DNA from 2 places in the Neisseria arctica genome. Region 1 is predicted to be linked to the other one. Evidence: predicted binding sites of a transcription regulator. Region 1 holds the regulator's gene; the other holds the start of a gene.
The links. The regulator FNR, encoded in region 1, switches genes on or off when oxygen is low (the NO sensors DNR and NnrR bind a similar motif). The targets are predictions, from matches to a motif close to TTGATNNNNATCAA.
Positions count from the first base shown of each region.

Region 2: the regulator FNR is predicted to act here: its motif matches at 3,081-3,094, upstream of LVJ86_RS06225 (HP1242/YdcH family protein).

Region 1 is NZ_CP091510.1:2,005,854-2,011,241, forward strand. It holds gene LVJ86_RS09285 (OmpA family protein) at 1-59, opposite strand, end outside; gene LVJ86_RS09290 (CysB family HTH-type transcriptional regulator) at 522-1,472, shown strand; gene fnr (fumarate/nitrate reduction transcriptional regulator Fnr) at 1,644-2,378, opposite strand; gene hemN (oxygen-independent coproporphyrinogen III oxidase) at 2,548-3,954, shown strand; gene LVJ86_RS09305 (hypothetical protein) at 4,203-4,433, shown strand; partial or broken gene LVJ86_RS09310 (opacity family porin) at 4,444-4,782, shown strand; gene LVJ86_RS09315 (glutamate-5-semialdehyde dehydrogenase) at 4,933-5,388, shown strand, end outside.
Region 2 is NZ_CP091510.1:1,351,966-1,357,353, reverse strand. It holds gene LVJ86_RS06245 (hypothetical protein) at 1-253, opposite strand, end outside; gene glyA (serine hydroxymethyltransferase) at 395-1,645, opposite strand; gene LVJ86_RS06235 (hypothetical protein) at 1,830-2,183, opposite strand; gene LVJ86_RS06230 (nitroreductase family protein) at 2,213-2,956, opposite strand; gene LVJ86_RS06225 (HP1242/YdcH family protein) at 3,235-3,456, shown strand; gene LVJ86_RS06220 (deoxyguanosinetriphosphate triphosphohydrolase) at 3,673-5,016, shown strand; tRNA gene LVJ86_RS06215 (tRNA-Arg) at 5,164-5,240, shown strand; tRNA gene LVJ86_RS06210 (tRNA-Glu) at 5,256-5,330, shown strand.

The DNA of each region.
Region 1 (5,388 bases):
GCAGTGCCTGAAGCAACCAGAGCAACGAACAAGGCGCTTAATTTAAGCTGTTTGGTCATTTTATTCCCTCATCAAAAATTGTTATGCAACGGAAACTTAGGTGCTGCCGCTACAAATCACCAATACAGGCCGCTGTATCAATTACAAACGGCGGCAAATCGGATATATCAGGTTTGCACTATAAAAAGGTCAAAGCAAACTGTCAATAGCGCGCTAACTGAAAACAACCGACAAACGGCCTGCTTCCTACCTATCAATCATGCCGAAAAATCAAACCCGTGTCATTTATTTACAACCAAAACACTACCCCTTTCATAGACAAGTTGCGCAAAAGCAACAACAAAACAATATATTGGTATGAATCTATACTTAGTGCAGTTTAATTTAACTTTTAAAAACAATTCACTTCAAAGTACAGAGAGTATACTCCCGCTTACAGATAGAAATATGTTACATTTATCTTAGTATTTGTCGTACAAATCCTACATATTTCCCGCCGACCACTCTATTTATTTATTGCCATGAAATTACAACAATTACGCTATGTTTTGGAAGTTTATAAACATAATTTGAATGTTTCCGAAGCTGCCGAAGCTCTTTTTACTTCACAGCCAGGTATTTCCAAACAAATACGCTTATTAGAGGACGAACTCGGTATCCAAATATTTATCCGCAGTGGGAAACGGGTAGTTTCGGTTTCCCAACCGGGAAAAGCCGTATTGGAGCTGGCAGAAAAAATATTGCATGATGTACAGAATATTAAAAATATCGGAAATGAATTTACAGATCAAAATACGGGTTCTTTAACAATAGCCACTACACATACGCAAGCACGCTATGTACTGCCGCCGATCGTAGCGAAATTTGTCGAACGCTATCCCAAAGTACAGCTCAGTATCCGCCAAGGTAACCCTCACTCAATATCGCAAATGGTTGCGAGCGGAGAGGCGGACTTTGCCATTGCAACCGAATCCCTTGAGGAACATACCGATTTACGTAAACTTCCTTGCTCAGAATGGACCCACGCAGTGATTGTACCTAAAGAGCATGCCCTACTTGACCTACAACGCCCTTTAACTCTCGAAGACCTTTCGACATATCCTCTAATTACTTATGAATTTGCCTTTAATAACGGTAGCAGCATAGCCCGTGCTTTCCAAAAAGCATATATTGAACCGCCTAAGGTTGCTCTTTCTTCCGCAGACACAGATGTTTTAAAAACTTATGTTAACTTGGGACTCGGTATCGGCTTAATGGCGAAAATAGCATTTGATCCCGAGCATGACCACACTCTACGTATGATTCCCGTAGATCATTTGTTCGAACCATCTTCAACTTACATAGCACTGCGTCCTGATACATATTTGCGCGGTTATACTTACGATTTTATTAATATATTTTCTTCCCCGCTAACTCGCCAAAAAATTGACCAAATTCTCTATGCTCCGATAGAAGAAGACTTCTCCATTTAGTTTCAAACAAGCATCAAAACTGATTAATTAATGATATTAGGATACGAAACCTTACAAATATATCAAACAGGCCGTCTGAAAGTTCAGACGGCCTGTTTGATATTTAAGCTATATTTATTTTTGTCAGAAAGCTTTTGGATTTTTACTTGAGCACCACTTTATTTAACCCTGTCAAACCGCATGTTCCGCACCATATACCATTTGCTTGAGTACTTGGGGTTTTAAAATTTGAATATGTTTATGCTCAACCAAAATCCAGCCTTCATGATGAAATTTCGATAAAGTTCTGCTCACTGTTTCTAATTTTAATCCCAGATAACTACCAATTTCCTCACGCGACATCCGCAAAATAAAATCATTGGCCGCAAAACCTCGGGAGTAAAGCCTGCTTGACAAATTTAATAAAAAAGCAGCCAACCGCTCTTCAGCACGCATATTCCCAAGCAATAGCATTACTCCTTGATCACGTACAATTTCACGGCTCATCAAACGGAAAAAATGAGTCTGCAAGCTGGGGATTCTTTGACCTAACATTTCCATATGGGCAAACGGGAGCTCGCATACTTCGCTATCTTCTAATGCGACGGCATCACAACTATGTACATGCGAACAAATACCGTCCATACCGATCAACTCACCCGACATAAAAAAACCGGTTACTTGATCGCGGCCATCTTGGCTGGCTACGGTTGTTTTAAAAAAGCCGGTACGTATAGCAAACAAAGAAGCAAAAGGCTCGCCTGCCCGAAATAAAAACTCGCCTTTTTTCAAGCGGCGGCTTTGTTTGATCACAGCATCAAGCTGCTCAAATTCAGTCGGCATCAACCCCACAGGCAAACACAGTTCACGCAGAGAACAGGTCGAACACAATGCTTTCATTTGATTTTGAGTGGTGTGTGCAGACATAATTTCTTCTAGGCTTTATAGCCTTTAAACCCTTTAAAATTAGAGTGATTGACTCAAATCAAGACATCATCATCTTGGTTGGCACATTCTACCAAACATCCGTAAAATTGCCCAATCCGCTATCACGGCGTCCGATTATTGTAACACACCCTTTTATAAAAGCCGCCACATGAAAACCATACCTATACACACCAGCCAAGAACCGGAGTTTAACCGCGAACTAATTGCCAGCCTACCTGCCAGCGGCCCCCGCTACACCTCTTATCCTACGGCAGACCGCTTCCATAGCGGCTTCGGCGAGTCTGATTACCTACAAGCGTTACAGCAGCGCAATACCGGAGCACTCAATAAACCTTTATCCCTATATATACACATACCTTTTTGCAATACCATTTGCTATTACTGCGGTTGTAACAAAATTATCACAAAAGATAAAACACGTGCCGACGCATATATAGAATACCTAGAAAAAGAAATGGCTCTATTGTCCCCGCATCTCAATGGGAAGCTTCCACTGGCACAGCTCCATTTTGGCGGCGGCACACCCACCTTCTTAGACGATGACCAGCTGGAACGTGTTTTCGACATGATACGGCGCCACTTTCAATTACTGCCGAACGGTGAGTATTCAATCGAAATAGACCCAAGGAAGGTCAGCCGGGAAACCGTCTTTCATCTGGGACGCCTCGGTTTCAACCGTATGAGTGTCGGTATTCAGGATTTCGATCCCAAAGTACAACAAGCCGTCAACCGCATCCAAACTGTTGAGGAAACCCGTGAAGTCATCGAAGCAGCGCGCGAAGCAGGATTCAAATCTGTTAGTGTTGATTTAATATATGGTTTGCCATATCAATCGCTTGAAAGCATCAAACCCACTATCGATACGGTTTTAACACTTGATCCGGACCGACTGGCACTTTACCACTACGCACACCTACCTCATATTTTTAAACCTCAACGCCGTATCGACACTGAGAGCGTACCAGGCAGCGAAGAGAAGCTTGATATACTTCAATACGCCGTACAAACCCTTACTCGGAAAGGTTATACCTTTATCGGTATGGATCATTTTGCCAAACCCAATGACGAATTAGCTATCGCCCTGCGTGAAGGCTGGCTTCAACGCAATTTCCAAGGTTATTCTACCTATGCGGACTGCGACTTAATTGCCATTGGCGTTTCCAGTATCGGTAAAATCGGCAATACTTATGTTCAAAACGAACGTGATATTGATGCCTATTACAACGCTATCGACAATGGTCGTTTACCCGTTATGCGCGGTTACCGCCTCAACCGTGACGACATTCTGCGTCGAAATATTATTCAAGATCTAATGTGCCGATTCTCACTTGATTTTCAAACATATGAAAGTTTGTTCGGTATTCCGTTCAAACAATATTTCTCAGAAGAATTGTCCGATTTACTAAACTTGGCCGAACGCGGCCTAATAATACTCAAACCTCAAGGTTTGACCGTCACGCCCAAAGGCCGCTTTGTGATCCGCAATATCGCCATGGTTTTCGATTATCATCTGCGCCATAAAGAAACAGCTGCAAAATATTCACAGACGGTTTAACCACATAAATAAAAAGGCTGCCTTCATGATGGACAGCCTTTTTATTTATAAATACAGGTTTTCCAATCAACCCACCTAAAAAATATAAATACATAAGAATTAACTTAATAAAAAATAACCACTTAAAAATAAATCAATAATTTTACAAAGATATAAAATATAAGCTAACGGAGAACAGCATTTTATTATGTTAGCCTGTTTGTTTTTTGATATATTTATCTAGCATTATTATCCGGTTAGACTTTAAAATGAAAAAATTCTTACTGATTACATTATTAAGCGGCTTCTCAACCATGGCCGCAGCAGAGGGACTGTATATCCAAGGTGAACTTGGCACATCTCGGTTGGTGTTAAAAGCAGACAATCAAAATCATAAAGATACTGTCACTAATACGCGTATTTCTGTAGGTAAAAGCTTCGGCAATGCCCGTTACGCACTCGATTACACCCATTTTGGGAAAGTAAAATTCCACCTCTAATGCTTATTCATCCACTCAAGGGGATTTAAGCGTACAAGGTACTGGCATCTCGGCAATTTATGATGCGCACAATCAAACTGCCTTAACACCTTATGTGGGTATTCGTGCAGGCGCCAATCGTCTAAGCGGCAATATTGAAAACCGTACCAATAATAGCTCTTACAGCTATTCAGAGACCAATACCCGTTTGGGGATTGGTTTGCTGGCGGGCGTACAATATCAAATTAATGATCAACTGGCATTCAATGTTGGCACAGAGTATAACTATCTAGGCAAGCTGGATGGTGATAAATATCCTACAAAAGTACATCAATACGGCGCACTCGCAGGTTTGCGTTATAGCTTCTAAACCAAGCATACAGCAATAACCATAAAAAATGAAAGGCCGTCTGAAAAGTTTCAGACGGCCTTCTTTTATCATTGCCATGTTGCTCAAACAACCGACAACATTTATTATCAAAAGAATATAAATCATATTAACAAATGGGTTGCCTAAAACATGCAAAATATTACCGACTATGTACGCAATACCGCGACAGCAGCCAAAACCGCATTTTACCGATTGGCGTCCTGCTCATCAGCCGAAAAAAATTACGCACTTTTACGCATGGCCGAATTGATTCAGATAAATCAAGCAAATATCTTAGCTGCAAATGCCAAAGATATGGCAGCAGCAACTGAAAAAGGTCTCGATACCCCACTATTAGAAAGGCTAAGGCTCACAGAAAAAACCGTAGAGAGCATGTGCGAAGGCTTACGACAAATTGCAGCGCTACCCGATCCAGTCGGTGAAATGGATGAATTTCGCACCCGGCCCAATGGCCTACAAATTGGCAAAATGCGCGTACCTCTTGGAGTTATCGGAATAATTTACGAATCGCGCCCTAATGTAACTGTCGACGCTGCCGCATTATGCCTAAAGTCGGGCAATGCCTGCATATTGCGCGGAGGCAGT
Region 2 (5,388 bases), 650 kb from region 1:
TAAGGCAGTGAGGACATACGCCGGTGATGTCTTCGTCATCTTCTTCGATGTGTAAAGCATTAGGATCAAATTTGGCCTGTTGCATCACAGCTTGTGCCAAAGCCTGCTCTTGTACGACATCAAATTCGAAAGCGGCTAGGATGTCGTTTAGTAAATCTAGCTCGGCAGGGCTGAAGTTTGCTGTGTTACGGGTAATCAGCTGGCGGTAGTCGGCATTGCTGATTTTCGTAGCGAGTATTTGAGCGTTGACCATAGGGTTTGAAATATTTGGATAAGGTGTGAATTTATATAAAGGCCGTCTGAAAACAATTTTTCAGACGGCCTTTAATTATCAGAATTTAGGCTACATTATTTATTTAAAAATAACAATCAATGTAACGGAAATTCCGAAAATTTATGCGCCGTAAACCGGATTTTTTTCACATAATGCGGTAGCTGCCTTGGCTACTCTTTCGAGTGTGGCCGTATCTTCAGGATTTTCCAAAACGTCTGCTACCAAGTTGGCCAACTCGCGGGCATCAGCTTCACTGAAACCGCGGGTGGTGATCGCAGAGGTGCCGATACGGATACCTGAAGTAACAAAGGGTTTTTCAGGGTCATTGGGAATGGCGTTTTTATTAACGGTAATGTGCGCTTTGCCTAAGGCTTCTTCAGCCGCTTTACCGGTAATGTTTTTGGCGCGCAGGTCGACCAAGAATACATGGCTTTCTGTTCTGCCTGAAATAATGCGCAAACCGCGTTTTACAAGTTCTTCGGCCATTGCGGCAGCATTTACCTTAACCTGTTTCGCATATTCTTTGAATTCAGGTTGCAGGGCTTCTTTAAAAGCCACTGCTTTGGCTGCAATCACATGCATCAGAGGGCCGCCTTGCAGGCTGGGGAAAATAGCCGAATTCAGTGCTTTTTCGTGAGTGTTGTCTCGGCATAAAATCACACCGCCGCGGGGGCCGCGCAGGGTTTTGTGGGTGGTGGTGGTTACGAAATCGGCAAAAGGAACGGGGTTCGGGTATTCGCCCCCAGCGACCAAACCGGCATAGTGGGCCATATCGACAAAAAGATAAGCACCTACTTTATCGGCGATTTCACGGAATTTGGCCCAGTCGATCTGCAGAGCATAGGCAGAGGCACCGGCTACAATCATTTTTGGTTTGTGTTCCAAGGCCAATCTTTCTACTTCGGCGTAATCCAGCACTTCGTTTTCATCCAAGCCATAGGTGATGGCGTTATACAATTTGCCGGAAATATTAACTGATGCACCGTGGGTGAGGTGGCCGCCGTGTGCGAGGCTCATGCCGAGAATGGTATCGCCCGGTTTTAACACGCTTGCATATACCGCCTGGTTGGCTTGCGAGCCTGAGTGCGGTTGTACGTTGGCATAAGCAGCACCAAAAAGTTCTTTCACACGGTCGATGGCCAGCTGTTCGGCTACGTCAACATGTTCACAGCCGCCGTAATAGCGCTTGCCGGGATAACCTTCGGCATATTTGTTCGTGAGTTGGGAGCCTTGGGCTTCCATTACGGCGCAGCTGACATAGTTTTCAGAGGCAATCAATTCAACGTGATCTTGTTGGCGCTGTACTTCGGCAGCAATTGCCGCAGCCAATTCGGGATCATATTTTTCGATGGTTATGCTTTTTGAGAACATGCAGAAATCCTTTGAGTGGGGTGGAGTAAAGGTTTTCAGACGGCCCCATAAATGGCCGCGCCGAAAGCAAAGAAGATGAAGCGGTATTGTAACCGAAATTAAAAGCGGGTGTTATGAAAACGTTGCAGGCAGAATGAAAGTTTTATTCATAAAAAATATTGCAACGTAGCGAGGTAAAGAGGGATTAGCGGTAGAGGTCGTCTTGCCGCATAAAATGGTCGATGGAGGCAATCAAGCGTTCCAAATCATAGGCTTCTTGCGAGGCACGTAAATTTTGTGCAACGGCCAGTTTGGCAACCGCATCAAGTTTTTTACGGGCGATTTCCCGCGCAGCTTGGGAAAACGCCAGTAATTTTTCTGGTGATGGCGTTTTTTCTGTATTTGCAAGATAGGATGTTTCGGGAGAAAAATAAAAATCTAGGTTGGTGGCATCCTCGCTTACCCACAAGGGATCATTAAGAGGCCACCAGTCATAGCGGCCTTCTAATCGGACAAACTGTCCGCTTACTCCCCAGATATGGTGATAATGCCTGGACATCACATATCCTCTGCACAATGTAAAATAATTTATTTCAGATTGTTTAGCCAGCCTTGTTTCTTTAACAATGGGATATTTTCCGGTGCGTAAGTATTGCTATAGTAACGGGCAAATTTTTCACGGAAAGGAAACTTTTCCCGTGCTTCACCAAATGCAGTCATAGTTTTTTCGTATTGTTCGAGGCCATCTGAAAGGGTTTCATCATCGGGATAGTGGTTCTCGGAATAAACTGTTTCCTTGGGCAGACGCGGTTTAAGCGGCATTTGGATATCGGGTGTGCCGATACAGAGACCGACAATAGGAAAAGTATTTTTGGGCAATGATAAAAGTTCTGTCAGTTGAGGAGCAATCAAGCGGATACCACCGGTAAAGCAGGTAGCATAGCCGAGGCTTTCGGCAGCGATTACGGCATTTTGTGCAGCTAATGCGGTATCTGTAATCGCAGTAATCAGGCTGTCCGGATCACCTGCAGCAGTAAAATTACCTTCGTAAGCCTGACTGGATAAATCCGCACGGTGAAGGTCGGCAATGAAAAGCAAATATGTACTGCAAGTACCGATTTGAGGGTTAGAAGGTTGAAGTGCAACAATCTGTTCCCGCAGATTGGGGTCGGTGATATTTATAATGCTGTAATGTTGTCCGTTCATCCAAGAGGGCGCTTGACGTGCGCAATCGATAATGGTTTGTAAGTGGTTTGCCGGCAATGGCACTCCAGTTTTAAAGTGGCGATATGTGCGATGATTTAAGATAGTTTGTACAGCATTTTGAGACATATCTGAGGTCCTTCAATAGTGGTGTCTGCATGTGGGAAGCTGAGTATTCTTTTATGATTGTAAGAGTTGTCGGTATCGGCGTCCAGCTTATGGTATTAGGCTATAGATGCGGTGGTAAAAGAGATTGCTTTTTGTCAAAAAAGGTTAAGAAAGGATGCAGGGCGATGTAAATAAGGCTGTATCGGGAGGCCGCCTTTGCTATAATAAAACCGAAGAAAGCGAATAATAAAGCGCTTGATTTTTAACTGTTGTACACTTTTTAATTAAGAGGATGAACTATGTTTCCTGAATATCGTGATTTGATTTCAAAACTGAAACAAGAAGATGCACACTTTGCTCGTCTGTTCGACGAACATAATAAGCTGGATGATAAGATTACAGGCTTGGTAAATAATCCTGTAACCAGTGGTTTGGATGAAATTGAAGAATTGAAAAAACAAAAACTGCAATTGAAGGATCAATTGTACGTTATCTTGAAAAAAGCCTCCGAAGAAGCTTAATTTGGTATATGTGACTGGCTAAAACATAGCAGGCCGTCTGAACTATTGTTTCAGACGGCCTGCTTCTATATTATCTGAAGGATATATTTGCCCAATATGAGTTTGGGCTTGTCCGGAAAATAGAGCGAGTCGGATTATCGGTATGAAATATTATAAAGAGTAAAATAAATAAAAATATTTGGGAAATTTTAGTTTACGGAATCAAGCATGGATAAAATGAATTGGCAGCAGTTATTGAGTACACAACGGTTTCGCGCTAAAGACGGGGAAATTATTCCGACTAGTACGCCCTCAACCCAAGAGGGAGTTGATGCTTTACGTACCGATTTTCATATCGATTATGACCGGGTGGTATTTTCAGGGGCTTTCCGCCGTTTGGGGCGTAAAACACAAGTTCATCCTTTTGCCGAGCATGATCATACTCATAACCGCCTAACGCATAGCGTAGAGGTGGCCAGTGTTGGGCGCAGTTTGGGAAATCGGGTTGGAGTAATGCTTCAGGCCGGCGAGTTTCTTCCGCTAGGAAATACGCCTAATGATATTGGTGCAGTGGTTCAGGTGGCGTGTTTGGCGCATGATTTGGGTAATCCGCCGTTCGGACATACGGGGGAAGAGGCTTTGAGGGATTGGTTTCGCAATCCGAAAAATCAATATTATCTTGAAAAACTCAGTGAGGCAGAGCGTTTGGATGTACAAACTTATGAAGGTAATGCCCACAGTTTGCGTTTGTTGGCAACATTGGAAATGTATTGCAATCGCGGCGGAATGCGGTTGACTGCTGCCACCATAGGAACCCTATTAAAATACCCGTGGACAACACTTGCTCCGGAAGGTTGCCGGAAATTCAATATTTATCAAACCGAATTACCTTATATACGCCGTATTGCCGAAGAATTGGGATTGATCCAACAAGGGCAAGACCGCTGGATCCGCCATCCGTTGTCTTACTTAATGGAAGCGGCAGATGATATCTGTTATGCCTTATTGGATTTGGAAGATGCCGTAGAAATTGGATTGTTGGCAGATGCGGAGGTCGAAAGTGTATTATCAGAGCTGACATTTGTTGAAAATACATGGCACGCTCAATCTAGTCGCCAACGTTGCGCAATGTTACGTGGTATCGCTATTGGTAGAGCGATTGATGATGTTGCCCATACTTTTATGTCGCACCAATCAGATTTATTGAAAGGTGAATTTCAGGGTAAGGATTTATTGGCATTGTGTAGTCCTGAAGTCCAAAATACCCTGGAGAAGGCCAAAGATTTGGCACGTACACGCATTTTTCGCCATCAGAGTAAATTGAGAACTGAAATTGCAGCATTTCCATGCCTGGGTTCTGTTTTAGACTTATTAGTGCCGGCTGCTCATACGTTGATTACAGAAGGCAGGGTAGGTGTCCGCCAATCTTTGGTTTTGGAGTTGTTGAATCACGAAAATCCTATTACTACTAAAGATTCTTTATATGAAGCTTATATGAAGATATTGGATTTTGTAGGAGGAATGACCGATAATGCAGCTGCCCGTATGGCTAGAGAGCTTTCCGGTACTGGTATGATATAAAAATGGTTATAAAAATAAATTTATTTATTTCAATTGTTTATTTTATTTTTTAAAAATATTTATCTAAAATGCTAGACATGGTTTAATTATTTCTATATGATTTGGGTCTCTTGATTCACAGCACTAAGAAGAGCTGATGAGTAAAACGCACCCGTAGCTCAGTTGGATAGAGTATCTGGCTACGAACCAGAGGGTCGGGCGTTCGAATCGCTCCGGGTGCGCCATCAAGATTTTCTAATGCGCCCATCGTCTAGCGGTTAGGACATCGCCCTTTCACGGCGGTAACCGGGGTTCGATTCCCCGTGGGCGTGCCAGTTTGATAAATAAGGCCTTGCCAATTTTGGCAAGGCCTTATTTATATCTATTTTGTAT